Microbulbifer sp. GL-2: one gene and its partner. The protein of the gene in region 2 interacts with the protein of the main gene of each other region in a pairwise test. Links are inferred from orthologs where the notes say so. Each region holds a gene or a part of one and is shown on either strand. Other genes may lie near its edges.

Region 1 (7,897 bases), 290 kb from region 2 along the record:
GGCGGCCGTTGAGCGTGATCAGATTATAATCCGGGCCAAATCCACGCACAGTCACCTGGCTGCCCTCGCCATTGCGACGATCAATTGAAACCCCTGTAATTCGCTGCAGAGATTCTGCAAGATTGGAATCCGGGAACTTGCCCATATCCTCTGCGGATATGGCATCCACAACACCAGCACTATCCCGCTTTTTATCCATTGAATTTGTCATACTGGCACGAATGCCGGTTACTGTTATCTCCTCGATAACTTCGCTTTCTGCCGCTACCACCGGCTGCATGCAGCTTGCCCCAATGACAATGGAAATCGTAAGCGCCAGACGATCTCTGTAAAATAATTTTTGTTTCATTATTAGCTACCCAGTTATTGATTTTCTATGGCTTGTTTGGGAGTTCAGGCTCAACCAAACCTTTCGCTGCAACCCCGGGGATTACAGACTCATTGGGAAATTGCAACGATTGATGTGTCTCTATCAACCCACCATTAGTTTGCCTGTGTCTGGCTCACGTTCCATTGGACAGAGTGGTAAAATGGGATATTGCGGATTAAAACCGGGGCAACAAGGATGAAACCATAGGGAGATTTATTTTATTTTCACAAAATCATGCAGCTAAATTTATTTAATCACACGTTTTGGAGTGGGATTCCAGTCTGCTGCCAAAATGAAAAGCTCACAGACAAACATTAATCCAAAAATAGATTTCCAGCCATAAAAGTACCAAGAGGCAGGATTTAACAACTAGACAAATACTCTGTATAAAAAGGCACTTTTCAAAATTACCCGCAGTAGAATCGTCTTATAATTTCGTATCTATACTATTCAGACTTTTCCAAAAAAAGGCTTCATATAGAGTAAATATACAAAATAACAAAGCAGCGGAGGGGCCGTTTAATAACGAGCAATAAAAAAAGGAGGAGTACTATTATACAGTTGGTATTGATCTTTCCGGCCGAATCACATTGGGATCAATGACTCCAGCCGGATTAGATTTTAAATAACGATTAAGAAACGATATTGCCGTAGCTCATCAGGCGCTGGTAGCGTTTTTCCAGCAACTCATCGATGGGAATACCACTCAGTTGATCCAGCTGTTCACTGAGGCGCTCTCGCAAGCGAGCAGCCATGGTATCCGGATCCCGGTGTGCGCCACCAAGAGGTTCTGCAATAGTTTCATCCACAATGCCCAGCTCTTCCAACACGCTGGAGGTCACTCCCATAGCCTCAGCGGCCAGCGGTGCCTTGTCCACGGTTTTCCAGATGATATTGGCACAGCCTTCCGGGGAGATCACAAAGTAAGTGGAATATTGCAACATATTCAGCTGATCGCCGACACCGATAGCCAAAGCGCCACCAGACGAGCCCTCTCCAATCACGGTGCAAATAATCGGTGTGCGCAGGCGAGACATCACAGCCAGATTCTGGGCGATAGCCTCACTGATACCGCGCTCTTCACTATCGATACCAGGGTAAGCTCCCGGGGTGTCAATCAGGGTGAGTACCGGCATCTTGAAACGCTCGGCCATCTCCATGATACGCAGAGCTTTGCGATAGCCTTCAGGCTTGGGCATACCAAAATTGCGCGCCACCTTTTCATTGACAGTGCGCCCCTTCTCCTCACCGATTACTGCCACCGGCTTGCCATTGAGGCGGGCAATGCCGGCAATAATAGCTTTGTCATCACCAAAGTGGCGGTCACCATGCAGCTCATCCCAATCGGTAAACAGACGTTCGATATAGTCCTTGGAATAAGGACGCTGTGGGTGTCGCGCCACCTGGACAACCTGCCAGGGAGTCAAGTCGGAGTAAATGGACTCAGTCAGGTTTTTGCTCTTTTCCCGCAGCCGGGTTACCTCATCGGCAATGTTCAGTTCGTTGTCGTCGCCAACCAGCTGCAACTCTTTGATTTTGCTTTCCAGCTCTGCAATTGGCTGCTCAAACTCGAGAAAGTTGAAATTCATGAAATCTGCGCCTTTAACTCTTTTCAACGCCACTGGGCATTCACAGCGGCATAGCTTAACTGTACAGAACCAACCAGTCGAGTATGGTGGACTTTAACGCCGTTCGGCGTATTGAAGTGCCACCTGCTCACGTCCCAGTAACTCCTTCAGGGACTGGACCATCTGATCATTCGGCTCCACATTCCACTCGGGTGGAAGGCGGTAGAGACCTCGCGCATCGTGGCGCAACACTTCCAGGTTGACCCTGCACTGACCGCCAGTATAGGGCTGCAGGCATGCGGCCAAGCGCTTGGCCAGTCCCGGCGTCGCGGTGCCACTGATTACTTGAAGACGTACACCAGTCACACTGCTCTGACGTAACTCATCCAGAGTGGACACTCCATTGACCGTCATCTTCAGACCGCCACTGTAGTCATCATTCGCTACAGGACCATCCAGCACCAACAGTGCATCCTTGGCCAGCTTTTCCCGATGCTCACCGAAAGCCTCACTGAACATAGCCGCCTCGATACGGCCACTGCGATCGTCCAGAGTAATAATTGCCATGGTGTCACCACGCTTGGTCTTCATCACCCGCATAGCGACAACCAGCCCCGCTACTTTTTGCGACTCGCGGCCCGGTTTCAGGTCGGCAATACGCGCCTTCACCAGGTGCTTTAGCTCATCGGCATATTCGTCGATGGGGTGGCCCGTCAGGTATAACCCCAAGGTATTTTTTTCACCCTCAAGGCGCTCACGGATACTCCAACAGCGGGTGCGACGGAAATCCTCATACACATCACCATCGGATGCCTGGGGCACCACCTCACCAAACAGGTCCATCATGCCGGCATTGGCATTGGCTTTTTGCTGGTCCGCCGCCTTCACCGCCTCATCCAGAGCGTTAAACAACACTGCACGGGAATAATCCAGTCCGTCAGCGCCACCGGTATCCGGCCCGATACTATCGAGGGCACCGGATCGCACCAACGCCTCCAGCGCACGTTTGTTCACCTTGCGTGGGTCGACACGCGAGCAGAAGTCGAACAGGTCAGTAAAGACACCGCCCTCCTTCCGCGCCGCGATAATATTTTCAATGGGCCCCTCTCCCAATCCCTTGATGGCACCGAGACCGTAAATAATGCGGTTATCGATATCCACTGAGAACTGGAAACTGCCCAGGTTCACATCCGGGGGTACCAGCACCAGCTCCATGGCCCGGCACTCTTCGATAAAGGTCACCACCTTATCGGTCTTATCCATATCCGAAGACATGGTGGCCGCCATAAACTGGGCCGGATAGTGCGCCTTCAGCCAGGCAGTCTGGTATGACACCAGTGCGTAGGCTGCCGAGTGGGACTTGTTAAAGCCGTAACCCGCGAACTTCTCTACCAGGTCGAAGATCTTAATCGCAAGTTCGGGGTCAATGCCCTGCTCTTTCGCACCATTTTCAAAAGTGGCCCTCTGTTTGGCCATTTCCTCCGGTTTCTTCTTACCCATGGCTCGACGCAACAGGTCGGCGCCGCCGAGTGTATATCCCGCCAGCTCCTGGGCGATCTGCATCACCTGCTCCTGGTACACGATGACCCCGTAGGTGGGTTCCAGGATAGGCTTCAGTTTCTCGTGCTGGTATTTGGCATCCGGGTAGGCTACCTGTGCACGGCCGTGTTTACGGTTAATAAAGTCATCAACCATACCCGACTGCAGTGGGCCCGGACGGAACAGAGCCACCAGGGCGATCATGTCCTCAAGGTTATCCGGTTGCAGGCGCTTGATCAGGTCCTTCATGCCACGGGATTCCAGCTGGAACACCGCTGTGGTCTCGGCTCGCTTGAGCATTTTGAAGGTTTCTTCATCGTCGAGGGGCAACTCGGCTATATCCAGGGGTTCCAGCCCCTCTCTGCCGCGCTGCTCATCCACCATGCGCTTGGCCCAGTCGATGATGGTCAGCGTCCGCAGGCCGAGGAAGTCGAACTTCACCAGGCCCGCATCTTCCACATCGTTTTTATCGAACTGAGTTACCAGACCTGCGCCAGTCTCGTCACAATAGAGCGGCGCAAAGTCGGTAAGCTTGGTGGGGGCGATAACCACACCACCGGCGTGCTTGCCCACGTTACGGGAGACCCCTTCGAGTTGCAGCGCCATCTCCCAGATTTCCTGACCCTCATCATCGTGATCGAGAAACTCCCGCAGCACATCCTCTTGCTCAAAAGCCTTCTGCAGGGTCATACCTACATCCGGGGGAATCATCTTTGACAGTTTATCGGCAAGGCCGTAAGACTTGCCCTGTACCCGCGCCACATCGCGCACCACCGCTTTTGCCGCCATGGTGCCGAAGGTAATAATCTGGCTCACCGCCTGGCGGCCGTAGTTATCCGCTACGTAGCCAATTACCCGATCGCGCTTCTCCATACAGAAGTCGATATCAAAGTCGGGCATGGAAACCCGTTCCGGGTTAAGGAATCGCTCGAACAGAAGATCATATTGCAGCGGATCCAGGTCGGTAATATCCAGCGAGTAGGCCACCAGCGAGCCGGCACCAGAACCCCGCCCTGGCCCCACTGGAATATCCTGCTCCTTGGCCCATTGGATAAAGTCCATCACGATCAGGAAGTAACCGGGGAACCCCATCTGGATAATAATATCCAGTTCAAAACGCAGGCGTTCCTCATATATCTTGCGGCGCTCAGCGTAGTCGGCCGAGGATTTGTCTAGAATCGACTCCAGACGCTGCTCCATGCCTTCATAGGAAACCTTTTCGAAGAACTGGTCTTCGGTCATCCCCTCGGGAATCGGGTATTCCGGCAGGAAATATTTGCCCAACTGAATCGGTGCGGAACAGCGCTTGGCAATCTCCACCGTATTTTGCAGGGCCTCGGGAACATCACTGAACAGCTCCCACATTTCCTCGGGAGTACGGAAATACTGCTCGGCGGAATAACGGCGCTCACGGCGGGGATCGTCGAGGGCGCGGCCTTCGTGGATGCAAACACGCACCTCGTGGGCCTCGAACTCGCTCTCCTCCATAAAACGCACATCATTGGTGGCCACCACCGGCAAGTTCAATATCTGGGCAAGGTTTACGGCCGAATGCAGATAATCTTCATCGCCGGCACGGCCCGTACGCTGCAATTCCAGGTAGTAGCGACCGGGAAACAGTTCCGCCCACTCCCTGGCCAGCTCCTCTGCCTGGGCGCGACGCCCGGCAACCAGGGCTCGGCCCACATCGCCATATTTCGCACCGGACAGCATCAGTACCCCTTCGCTGTACTCTTTTACCCACTCGCGCTTGATATAGGCATTGCCGTGGTATTGCCCCTCCATCCAGGCGCGGGAGATCAGTTCGGTAATATTCCGGTAACCATCACCATTCATAGCGTAAAGGGTGATCAGTGTGGGCTTGCCTTCGCCGCCCTCACTGAGCCAGAAATCCGCAGCGGTAATAGGTTTAATTCCAGCGCCAAGGCAGGCCCGATAAAATTTGATCTGGCCGTAGAGATTACACTGGTCGGTGAGGGCCAGGGCCGGAATTTCCAGCTCCTGGGCGCGAGCGACTGCGGGCTTGATGCGCACCAGGCCGTCAATCAGGGAAAATTCGGAGTGAATTCTTAGGTGGACAAAGGGTTGGGTCATATTTGCGTTTGGTTCCGGGCCCTGCGAGGCTCGGCCCCGACAAAGCGCTATCGATTATTTACCAGAGTCGGCCCATTTGCCGCGCGCGCTCAGTACAGAGTTTCAACACCGCGCGGCGCTCATCATTGTTCATAGAGCCCCAGCGGCTGATTTCCATACCACTGCGGAAGCAGCCCTCGCACACATCATCATTGTTGAGAGCGCACACGGAAATACAGGGGGACTTCACCGGGCGCTCTTTGGGCACCACAGTTTTTACCGGTTGTTCAGACATCTTCAGCCTCAAGCGGGATCAGCTCATTGGCAAAGACCTTGCCATTGGCCGCGTAGTGGTCGCTGCTGGCTTTGAGTAGTTCATAGGTGGCTGGATCCAGGGTTTTGATCACCTTACCGGGGGTGCCCACCACCATGGAGTAGTCGGGGATCACCGTATCCTCGGTTATCAGCGCATTGGCGCCGATAATACAGCACTTGCCAATCTTGGCTCGGTTCAGGATCACGGCATTGATACCAATCAGGCTGTAATCACCTATCTCACAGCCATGCAGCATCACTTTATGGCCTACGGTGACACCAGTGCCAATCGTCATTGGTGTGCCCGGATCCGCGTGCAGCACTGAGCCATCCTGTACATTGCTATTCTCGCCAATTGTGATTTGCGCACAGTCACCGCGCACCACTGCGTTAAACCATACGGAGCTGTGTGCGAGCATACGCACATCGCCAATTACATGGGCACCCGGTGCGATATAGTGGCCCTCGCCCTCCAGTTGTGGCTCTTTATCCCCCAATCTGTACAGCATTTGGCCTCCGGCTCGATCTGGTTACGAACCGCATATTATCCCGTGCCAGGAGGGCTGTGGCTAGCGGATGAACCTTGCGCTTTTCATTTCCTGTGTATCAGAGCAACTCTCCCTGGCCTACAAAGTTGGCTCCCTCCAGGGTGAGTAAGCGTGCCTTCAAAGGCAGGCCACCGGCATAACCGGTGAGACTGCCATTAGCTCCGATCACACGGTGACAGGGAATTACCACAGCAACCGGGTTGGCACCATTGGCCCGCGCCACCGCACGAATAGCACGGGGCTTCCCCAGCCACTGGGCTTGCTGGCTGTAACTGCGGGTTTCACCGAAGGGAATTTGCAGTAGCGCATCCCAAACCTGGCGCTGGAATTCAGTACCCTGTGGCGCCAGTGGCAGATCAAAACTTTTTCGCTGGCCGGCAATATATTCCCGCAGCTGCAGGGCCGCTAAATCTGTCAGCTCCGAGGCGCCCCGCTGCCAACCGGCCCCAAGCTGCAGTGGGCGCTCCTCATCGTAAAACCGGAGTGCAACGATGCCCCTGGAGATATCCTCTCCCCCCAGCTCACAGGCCGCGATGGCAACATCACCCAGCTCCGTGATGTAACTCTCGTAGACAATCATTTTTTCTCTCCAGATTTCAGGGACTGCCACAACAAAATGGCGCCATATGCCCGCCAGGGCCGCCACTGCTCTGCTCGCTCCAGGGCCTCTTTGGGTTTTACCTTCTCACCGTCACTGCCCAGGGCTTGCAGAATACCCAGGTCCGAAGCGGGAAAAGCATCCGGCTTCGACAGGCCACGCATAGCAATATATTGCGCCGTCCAATCGCCAATACCCGGCAATGCCGTAACTTGGCTGCACCAATCCTCCAGGGACTGATCGGCAAAACTCACACGACCATCCAGAGTTGCAGCAACAAACTCCTGTAGGGTTTTCACTCGAGCGCGGGTCAATCCTATATCGGCAAAGTCTGCCGCGGCGAGCCGCTCCGCCGTTGGGAATAGCAAGCGCTCTTTGCCGGAATCGTCCACAAAAGACTCCCCATAACGGGCTACAATACGTCCGGCAATAGTAGTCGCCGCCGCTACACTGATCTGCTGACCGAGAATCGCCCGTAGCGCATATTCGAATGGGTCCCAGGCGCCGGGTAAGCGCAAGCCCGGATTCTTCTCCAATTGATCTGCCAGCAGCGGGTCCTCATTTAATACCGCCCGGATTTCCTCCGTATCTGCATCCAGATCAAACAGCCGGCGCAGGCGCTGGTTAAGCAGATACAGACCGGCACCGCCCTCCTGTCCGGAAACCTCTACAACCATGCGGTTTCGCCCTGAATCGTGAGATACACGGATAATTCCCCGGCTGCCATCCAGTGCAAAAGTACGCGAGTAAACTTCACCTTTCACCTGCTCCACACCTTTCAGAGCACGCGTATCGAGGAAAACCAGCAGTTGTTGCCAATCCAGTGGTGGTCGGTAATCGAGATATAATCTCAATCGAGCTGGGGCACCGGCTACTACCCGCTCAG
Region 2 (7,076 bases):
CACGCACAGAGTTGAGGGTAGTGGAGACATTCCGGATGTGGCCGTGGTCAAAACCTGAATCGGCGTAAGCGGCAAGGGCCCGTTTAATCAGCGCCAGGCCTGCTTCCGCCTCCTTGAGTACCGCAACTTCAGCTTCGGCCAGTTGGCTGTGCTCAAAGGCGATATCTGCATGACCATATTCATCGAGATCAATCGTCGTACTCTGCTTTAATGCACGCACAGTGCTGTCAACCATCAGCACCTGGCCGGTAAGCTTCTGTAGTGCTGAATCGGCAACAGAGCCACCGGCGCCCGCCGCACTCTGATACTCAGCCACAGCATTGCGAAGGCTCTCGCCCACGCGTTTGAAGTTCAACATTTGCAAAGTACCGGCAACCCGTCCCAGGGCGCTGGCCAGGCCATCATTATCATCAACATCGGAAATACCGATCAGCTCGATATCATCCAACATCCTCCGCACACCGGTTAACTCCTCATCCAGTGCACTGGCAACAGCGGAAATAGCAGTAGCACCGGGACCGCCAAGGCTCGCCCGCTCCCGCTCCAGTTCCTCTTCGGTATATTCGAGGGACTCCGCTGAAAAGACATCGAGGAGTTTGGTTCCGGCTTCAGCGGGCCCAGAGAGGGCGAGCCAATAAATACACTCTTTTAACAGAATTGGGGGTGCAGGCTGATCCAGGGCTGTATCACATTCTTTTTGCAGGGCGCGCAACCAGCGGTCGAACATGCTAAACACCATGACCCGGGAGCGACTGATACGCATCTCACACGCGGCCATACCAGTTAGGGCTGCACCAGCCACGACCCATAAGCGTCCGTTCGGGCGCCCCGAAGTGATACTGGCAATTCGCTCCAAGGCTCGAGCCATCATGGTAAAAGCCGGGCCCCGGGGTTTACCACGCAATAACGCCAATAGGCCAACTTGGTACATATGACGGAATCTGCGGACAAAGCTGCGCAGGTCCTCTGACATTACTGCCGATGCCCCCATGCCGGGAATCGAAGCATCCAGGTTACAGCGAAAGAAGTGGCTTTCGGGCACCGGTGGCTGAGAGCGAGCGGCTCTGAGGTTGTTGATAAAAGGGATGAGTAGCTCTGGTCTGGCTATTGCCCGACTCTGCACAAAATCGAGATAACGGCCCAGCACATAAAAGCCGGTACCCAGGGCCTCCAATAGTTCCTCTGTGGCCTGCTGACGCCCTTCCAGCACTTCGGTTAAAGCTGTAATTTTTTCCTGGGCAAGCAGTTCACCAGCATGAAGCTGCACCATTTGCAGAACGCCGCTAACTTGCCTGAGAGCAGCCAAGCATTGCTCCAGCGACTGCTTCTGGGTGGTATCTGCTGTAAATTTGTCCAAGTGAGAGGTAGCACTATCTATTGCTACTACCAGCTCATCCTTGACCACATTGACAGAAGTGATGTTGATCTTGCGCAATTCACTCTTTGCCTGCACCGCTGCACTCTTCCTGTAACCGAACAAAAAACAACCAAAGCAATAAGCTCTGGTTAGGTAAAGGGCAATTTATACCAATAGAGGAAAGAGTCCACCTTTCCGCAAATAAATTCCACCGAATATTCGACAAATCCCGCTCTACTCCCGCTGAACCCCTAAATTACTTGAATTTTCCAGAAAACCCAGTAGCGTTTGCTACTTTCAAGTGTACCGGTGTGCACTTTTTTTGCGCTTGCGCACAAAAAACAATCAACCCTAAGGGCTGAACGCAAAGGAAGGAAAGAACGCGGCTGGGGCTCCCCCGATAATGCCGTACAGGGCAGGGAAAACCCGACACTCCAATTTGACCCGAATACTGGGTTAACCAGGGAAGTAAATGATGAACACTTACAACAATGCACTTACGGCTTCGGGTAGCGGTTTTGGCCGGGCTTTTGCCGATAATTTTCTCGGCGAGGCCCCAGACTGGTACAAGCTGACAATAGCTGCCTTTCTTCTTTTAAATCCACTAATACTTTACGTTAGTGGACCGTTTATAACCGGCTGGGTACTCATTGGAGAATTCATTTTCACCCTGGCAATGGCACTGAAGTGCTACCCGCTTCAGCCGGGAGGACTACTCGCGATCGAAGCAGTACTGATGGGAATGACCAGCACTGATGCTGTCTATCATGAAGTAGTCGAAAATATTGAAGTTATCCTGCTGCTGATGTTTATGGTAGCCGGGATCTATTTTATGAAGAGCCTGCTGCTCTTTGTATTTACCAAGATCCTGATTAACGTGAATTCAAAAAGCATGCTGTCACTGCTTTTTTGTGCAGTCGCTGCCGTGCTCTCGGCATTCCTTGATGCACTAACAGTAACCGCCGTTTTGATTGCGGTTGCAGTGGGTTTTTACTCGGTCTATCACCGGGTTGCCTCCCAACAGCCTCATCACCACCATGATCACGACCACTCCAATGATGAACATGTGGTGGAATATCACCGTGAGGACCTCGATCAGTTCCGCGCTTATCTTCGCAGCCTGATTATGCACGGGGCCGTGGGAACGGCTCTGGGGGGCGTATGCACACTGGTTGGTGAACCTCAAAACCTGTTGATTGCCGAGAAAGCTGGCTGGGAGTTTCTTCAATTTTTCCTGCAAATGGCTCCTGTCACCATCCCCACTCTGTTTGCAGGGCTTATTACCTGCGTAATCCTGGAGAAAACCAAAATTTTGGGTTACGGAGCCCAGCTGCCTCACGCAGTGCGTGAAGTGCTGTTAAATTACTCCAGAGAAGAAGAGAAAAAGCGCACCTCTGCACAGGTAGCAGAGCTCTGGGTGCAGGGTATCGTTGCCCTTTTACTCGTATTCGCCCTGGCCTTCCATGTAGCCGAGGTCGGCATTATTGGCCTGATGATCATTGTGCTCCTGACCTCCTTTAACGGTATTGTTCAGGAAGCTCGCATTGGCCATGCCTTTGAAGAGGCCCTGCCTTTCACCGCCCTGCTGGTAGTATTTTTTGCCATTGTCGCGGTAATTCACCAACAGCACCTTTTTGAGCCTGTAACCCACTTTGTACTATCACAAAAACTGGAGCACCAGCCTGGGTTACTGTTTCTGGCCAATGGTATTCTGTCCATGATCAGTGACAATGTGTTCGTGGCTACTGTGTATATCAACGAGGTAAAAGCTGCACTGACTGCTGGCGATATTACCCGGGAGCACTTTGATAAGCTGGCGATAGCGATTAATACAGGTACCAATCTGCCGAGTGTCGCCACTCCCAATGGCCAAGCAGCCTTCTTGTTTCTGTTGACGTCTGCGCTGGCTCCGCTGATTCGCTTATCCTACGGGCGCATGGTGGTGATGGCTATTCCATACACCATCGTACTCAGTATTGTTGCTTTGATTTGTGTCGTCTACGCGATATAAGATAACTGGAAGGGGCTTGTAGGGTAGGCTCCCACTGTAAGGGCCCGCAAAGAGTGACCTAAAAGCTGATCAACACCTAAGAAAAAAGCCGGCATTGCCGGCTTTTTTCTTACCAAAAATGCTTCCCTGAGGATTTTTCCAGCAGGGCCAGCATGGATTGGTGGGCCTCCAGTTCCTTAGTATCTGCCTGGACGACTAGCAGGGGCTCACGACCTGCAGGGAGCCTGCGAATGGCTGTCGAGGCCGCTTCACTCTGCCCCGTCTCCCCTTCCTCCTGATTTTGCGTATCCCCACCCTGTGCCAGCACCAGATCAGTCTGACCGCCGGTCATCATCAAATAGACGTCGGCGAGAATCTCCGCATCCAGTAGTGCACCATGCAAGTCGCGCTGGGAATTATCGACAAAATAGCGCTTGCACAGAGCATCCAGGTTATTTTTCTGGCCTGGATGTTTTTCACGGGCCAAAGCCAGGGTATCCAGTACCGTGCAATGAGCAGCCACGTTTTTCCAGCGCGGATTACCCAGCAGTTTCAGCTCAGAATTGATGAAGCCGACATCGAAGGGGGCATTGTGGATAACCAGCTCGGCCCCTTCGCAGAAATCCATAAACTCATCAGCAACCCGTGCAAAGACCGGCTTGTCGGTGAGGAATTCGTTAGTGATGCCATGAACTTCGATAGCACCATCATCTACCTGCCGTTGCGGGTTGATATATTGGTGGTAATGGCGCCCGGTAAGCTTACGATTAACCAGTTCCACACAGCCAATTTCGATAATCCGGTGGCCACTCTTCGGATCAAGGCCAGTTGTTTCCGTATCGAGGACGACTTGACGCATTCTCTACACTCCCTCAGGACTCCAGCTCATCTATACCGCGATTGGCTAACTGGTCCGCTCGCTCATTACCCGGGTGGCCGGCATGCCCCTTAACCCAATGCCACTCTACTTGGTGCCGGGCAACGCTCTCATCCAGCAGGCGCCAAAGATCAGCATTCTTAACCGGCTTCTTACTGGCAGTCTTCCAGCCGTTTTTCTTCCAGTTGTTAATCCAACCGGTAATACCCTGACGCAAGTATTGGGAATCGGTGTGTAGATCAACCTGGCATGGCTGTTTCAATGCCTCCAGGGCCTGAATCGCTGCCATCAGCTCCATCCGGTTATTAGTGGTGTGAGACTCGCCACCACACAATTCTTTCTCCAGGTCACCAAAGACCAGAAGAGCCCCCCAGCCGCCGGGGCCTGGGTTGCCACGGCAGGCACCATCGGTATAGATAGTTATTTGTTTCAAAATCAACGCCAAAAAATTAGGGAAGTAACCGATTCACGAAAAGAAAGTTGAAGATCAGTGTTTCTGATACTTGTTCCGCGCCGCAACCCGGGGACTCGTGGGTGTGGCCACCAAGGCGGGTTTTCGTTCAGTGCGCCAGTTAATTTTTATGGTGCGCACACGCGCCACCTCTTTGCGCGCGACTATGATGTAAAAGCCCCCCAAGGCAAGCGCCAGCGGGAGCCCAGATGCTCCATCCACGCGGTTTTAGCGAGTAGCTCGCGCTGCTGCAGGGGCAACCGAAAGAACCCGCGGTGAACCCGGTCCGCCTGTAAATCCAGTAGGTTCATCCAATCGGCAACCCGAGCCGCGCGCATTTGGTTGCCCCTCTGGTAGGCACCGCGGGAGAACAGTAACCTCGACAAACCAAGAAGGGAAAAAGGGTTAAAGCCCATTAGTAACATATGACCCCCGGGTATCAGCACCCGAGCGGCCTCCCGCAAGACCTGGTGTGGATGTGCAGAAAAGTCCAGCAAGTGATGCAGCAGAACAACATCAATAGATTCAGACGGAAGAGGCAAGTTCTCCAGTTCCACCTGTGCCGCCCCTTTCTGCTCTGGGCAAGTAGCAAGACGAAAGCGATGATTGATACGACTGGAGGCAGCAAAATCTACAGCGTCTGTAACCCCTGCCTGCAGTAGGTGATAGCCAAAAAAGCCATCCACCAATGGCTGGGTAAGCGCCAACTGCTGGGACAGGATTTCCTGTCCCAAACTACTGGAAAACCAGTGAGATAGCGCCGGACAGGCCTTTGCCAGTGACGGCGGATCCGAGTCACTCCGTGACTTGAACTTATCAGTCATTCAATCTCCCATTGGAAACCAGCAAAACCAGCGCTTAAAGCCACCCAGTGTGGGTTTTGACTGCAAAACCCCTGATCTTAACAAGATAAGGTGGCGTTATTTGCCATGTGCTAAATCGGGCCAACCGAAAGCGCTTTCAGCACACTACCACTCTGGTTACATGGTATCGTTTCCAGCCCCAGATGGCAGGCAGGATTAACATGCTTTCAATAACACCTATCCCCGCACTCAATGATAACTATATCTGGCACCTTACAAATGGTGATGAGCACTGGATTGTCGATCCAGGGGAAGCTGCTCCTGTAGTCCAGGCGCTCCAGGGAGCCTCACTGGATGGCATCTTGATCACCCACCACCATTTTGACCACACTGGCGGCATAGCAGAGTTACATAAGCGCTACCAATGCCCGGTTTTTGGGCCCAACTCAGTCAGAGAGGTAACAAATACCATCGGTGAGGGGGACAGCATTCAGGTTCTCGGAACCCCCATAAGGGTCTGGAGCATTCCCGGGCACACCCTGGATCATCTTGCACTAATCCTCAGTGAGCAAGAGACCGATGGTAATACGCAAATCCATCTCTTCTGCGGCGACACCCTATTTGCCGCTGGCTGTGGGCGCTTATTTGAGGGCAGCCCCGAACAGATGTTCCATTCTCTGCAACGGCTCAGCGCCTTACCTCCCACAACGAGGGTTTACTGTGCCCATGAATACACAGTTGGCAACCTCAACTTTGCCAGAACTATTGAGCCGGACAACTCTGCAATAACTCAGAGACTGCAGGATTGCCAAGCGCTCAGGGCTGCCGGTAAGCCGACACTGCCATCTGATATCGCCGAAGAGCAGGCGACCAATCCCTTCCTGCGCTGCCATATTACCGAGGTTATGCAGAGTGGTGCGCGACACTTGGGTCGTGAAAACCCCAAAGGCCTGAACGAAGTTGAAGTATTTTCAAGCCTTCGCGACCTGAAAGACCACTTCTGACAAAGTGACCTCGGCTAGAATCCTGTAACAATCAACGGTAAAAGAGCTGTCTATATTTTATACGGTTACGTTGACCGAAACTATTCCAGCTATTTAGAATCCTATGGCTAGGATCTAATACTCAGTGTCAGCATAAAATAAGCGCCAAAGCGCGACCTGAGTCGGGAATTAAAAGAAATACTCGCGGATACCAATCATGGTTCATAAGAATTTTGCCGTGGCGCTTTTAGCTGCCACGGTTGGGGCTTGCTCTCAATTGCCGAATAAAGGCACTACGCCCGAGAGCGAAACTACCCAAGCAAAAGAAACCACAACTGCGAGTAGCGTTGCTGCCTCTACTCCCAAACCAAAAGAGGAAACCCTTCCTCCAACAGATATCTGGGAGCGCCTGCGTCGCGGTTTTCGCCTAAACCACCACGTCGATAATGCGAAAGTCCAGGACTACATTGCCTATTTTTCACGCAATGAAGGCTATATGGCACGCGTAAGCGAGCGCTCGCGTCGCTATATATTCCATGTAGTCGAGGAGTTGGAACAAGCAAACTTACCTCTCGAACTCGCTCTACTGCCAATCGTTGAGAGCGCGTACGACCC

Evidence for each region. The genes of interacting proteins can lie anywhere in the genome.
Region 1: the proteins of dnaQ (region 2) and dnaE interact in binary tests that used the Escherichia coli proteins (3 or more experiments, as listed by UniProt). The link is inferred for Microbulbifer sp. GL-2 from one-to-one orthologs.

The regions. Positions count from the first base shown.
Region 1 is NZ_AP019807.1:3,028,507-3,036,403, reverse strand. The notes cover bases 1,853-5,894. They hold dnaE (DNA polymerase III subunit alpha), read right to left. Parts: upstream 5,572-5,894; coding sequence 2,053-5,571; downstream 1,853-2,052. Other genes in these bases: GL2_RS13230 (gamma carbonic anhydrase family protein), read right to left, coding at 5,838-5,894; GL2_RS13235 (DUF1289 domain-containing protein), read right to left, coding at 5,630-5,845; GL2_RS13245 (acetyl-CoA carboxylase carboxyltransferase subunit alpha), read right to left, coding at 1,853-1,959. Outside these bases: GL2_RS13250 (TonB-dependent receptor), read right to left, coding at 1-349; more of GL2_RS13245, read right to left, coding at 1,003-1,852; more of GL2_RS13230, read right to left, coding at 5,895-6,374; GL2_RS13225 (methylated-DNA--[protein]-cysteine S-methyltransferase), read right to left, coding at 6,472-6,993; GL2_RS13220 (DNA-3-methyladenine glycosylase 2), read right to left, coding at 6,990-7,897. UniProt on the Escherichia coli protein: DNA polymerase III is a complex, multichain enzyme responsible for most of the replicative synthesis in bacteria. This DNA polymerase also exhibits 3' to 5' exonuclease activity. The alpha chain is the DNA polymerase catalytic subunit.
Region 2 is NZ_AP019807.1:3,317,731-3,324,806, reverse strand. Bases 2,343-5,178 are described here. They hold dnaQ (DNA polymerase III subunit epsilon), read right to left. Parts: upstream 4,207-5,178; coding sequence 3,478-4,206; downstream 2,343-3,477. Other genes in these bases: GL2_RS14555 (class I SAM-dependent methyltransferase), read right to left, coding at 4,840-5,178; rnhA (ribonuclease HI), read right to left, coding at 4,220-4,657; nhaB (sodium/proton antiporter NhaB), read left to right, coding at 2,343-3,368. Outside these bases: GL2_RS14575 (hypothetical protein), read right to left, coding at 1-1,453; more of nhaB, read left to right, coding at 1,833-2,342; more of GL2_RS14555, read right to left, coding at 5,179-5,499; gloB (hydroxyacylglutathione hydrolase), read left to right, coding at 5,700-6,482; GL2_RS14545 (LysM peptidoglycan-binding domain-containing protein), read left to right, coding at 6,679-7,076. UniProt on the Escherichia coli protein: DNA polymerase III is a complex, multichain enzyme responsible for most of the replicative synthesis in bacteria. The epsilon subunit contain the editing function and is a proofreading 3'-5' exonuclease.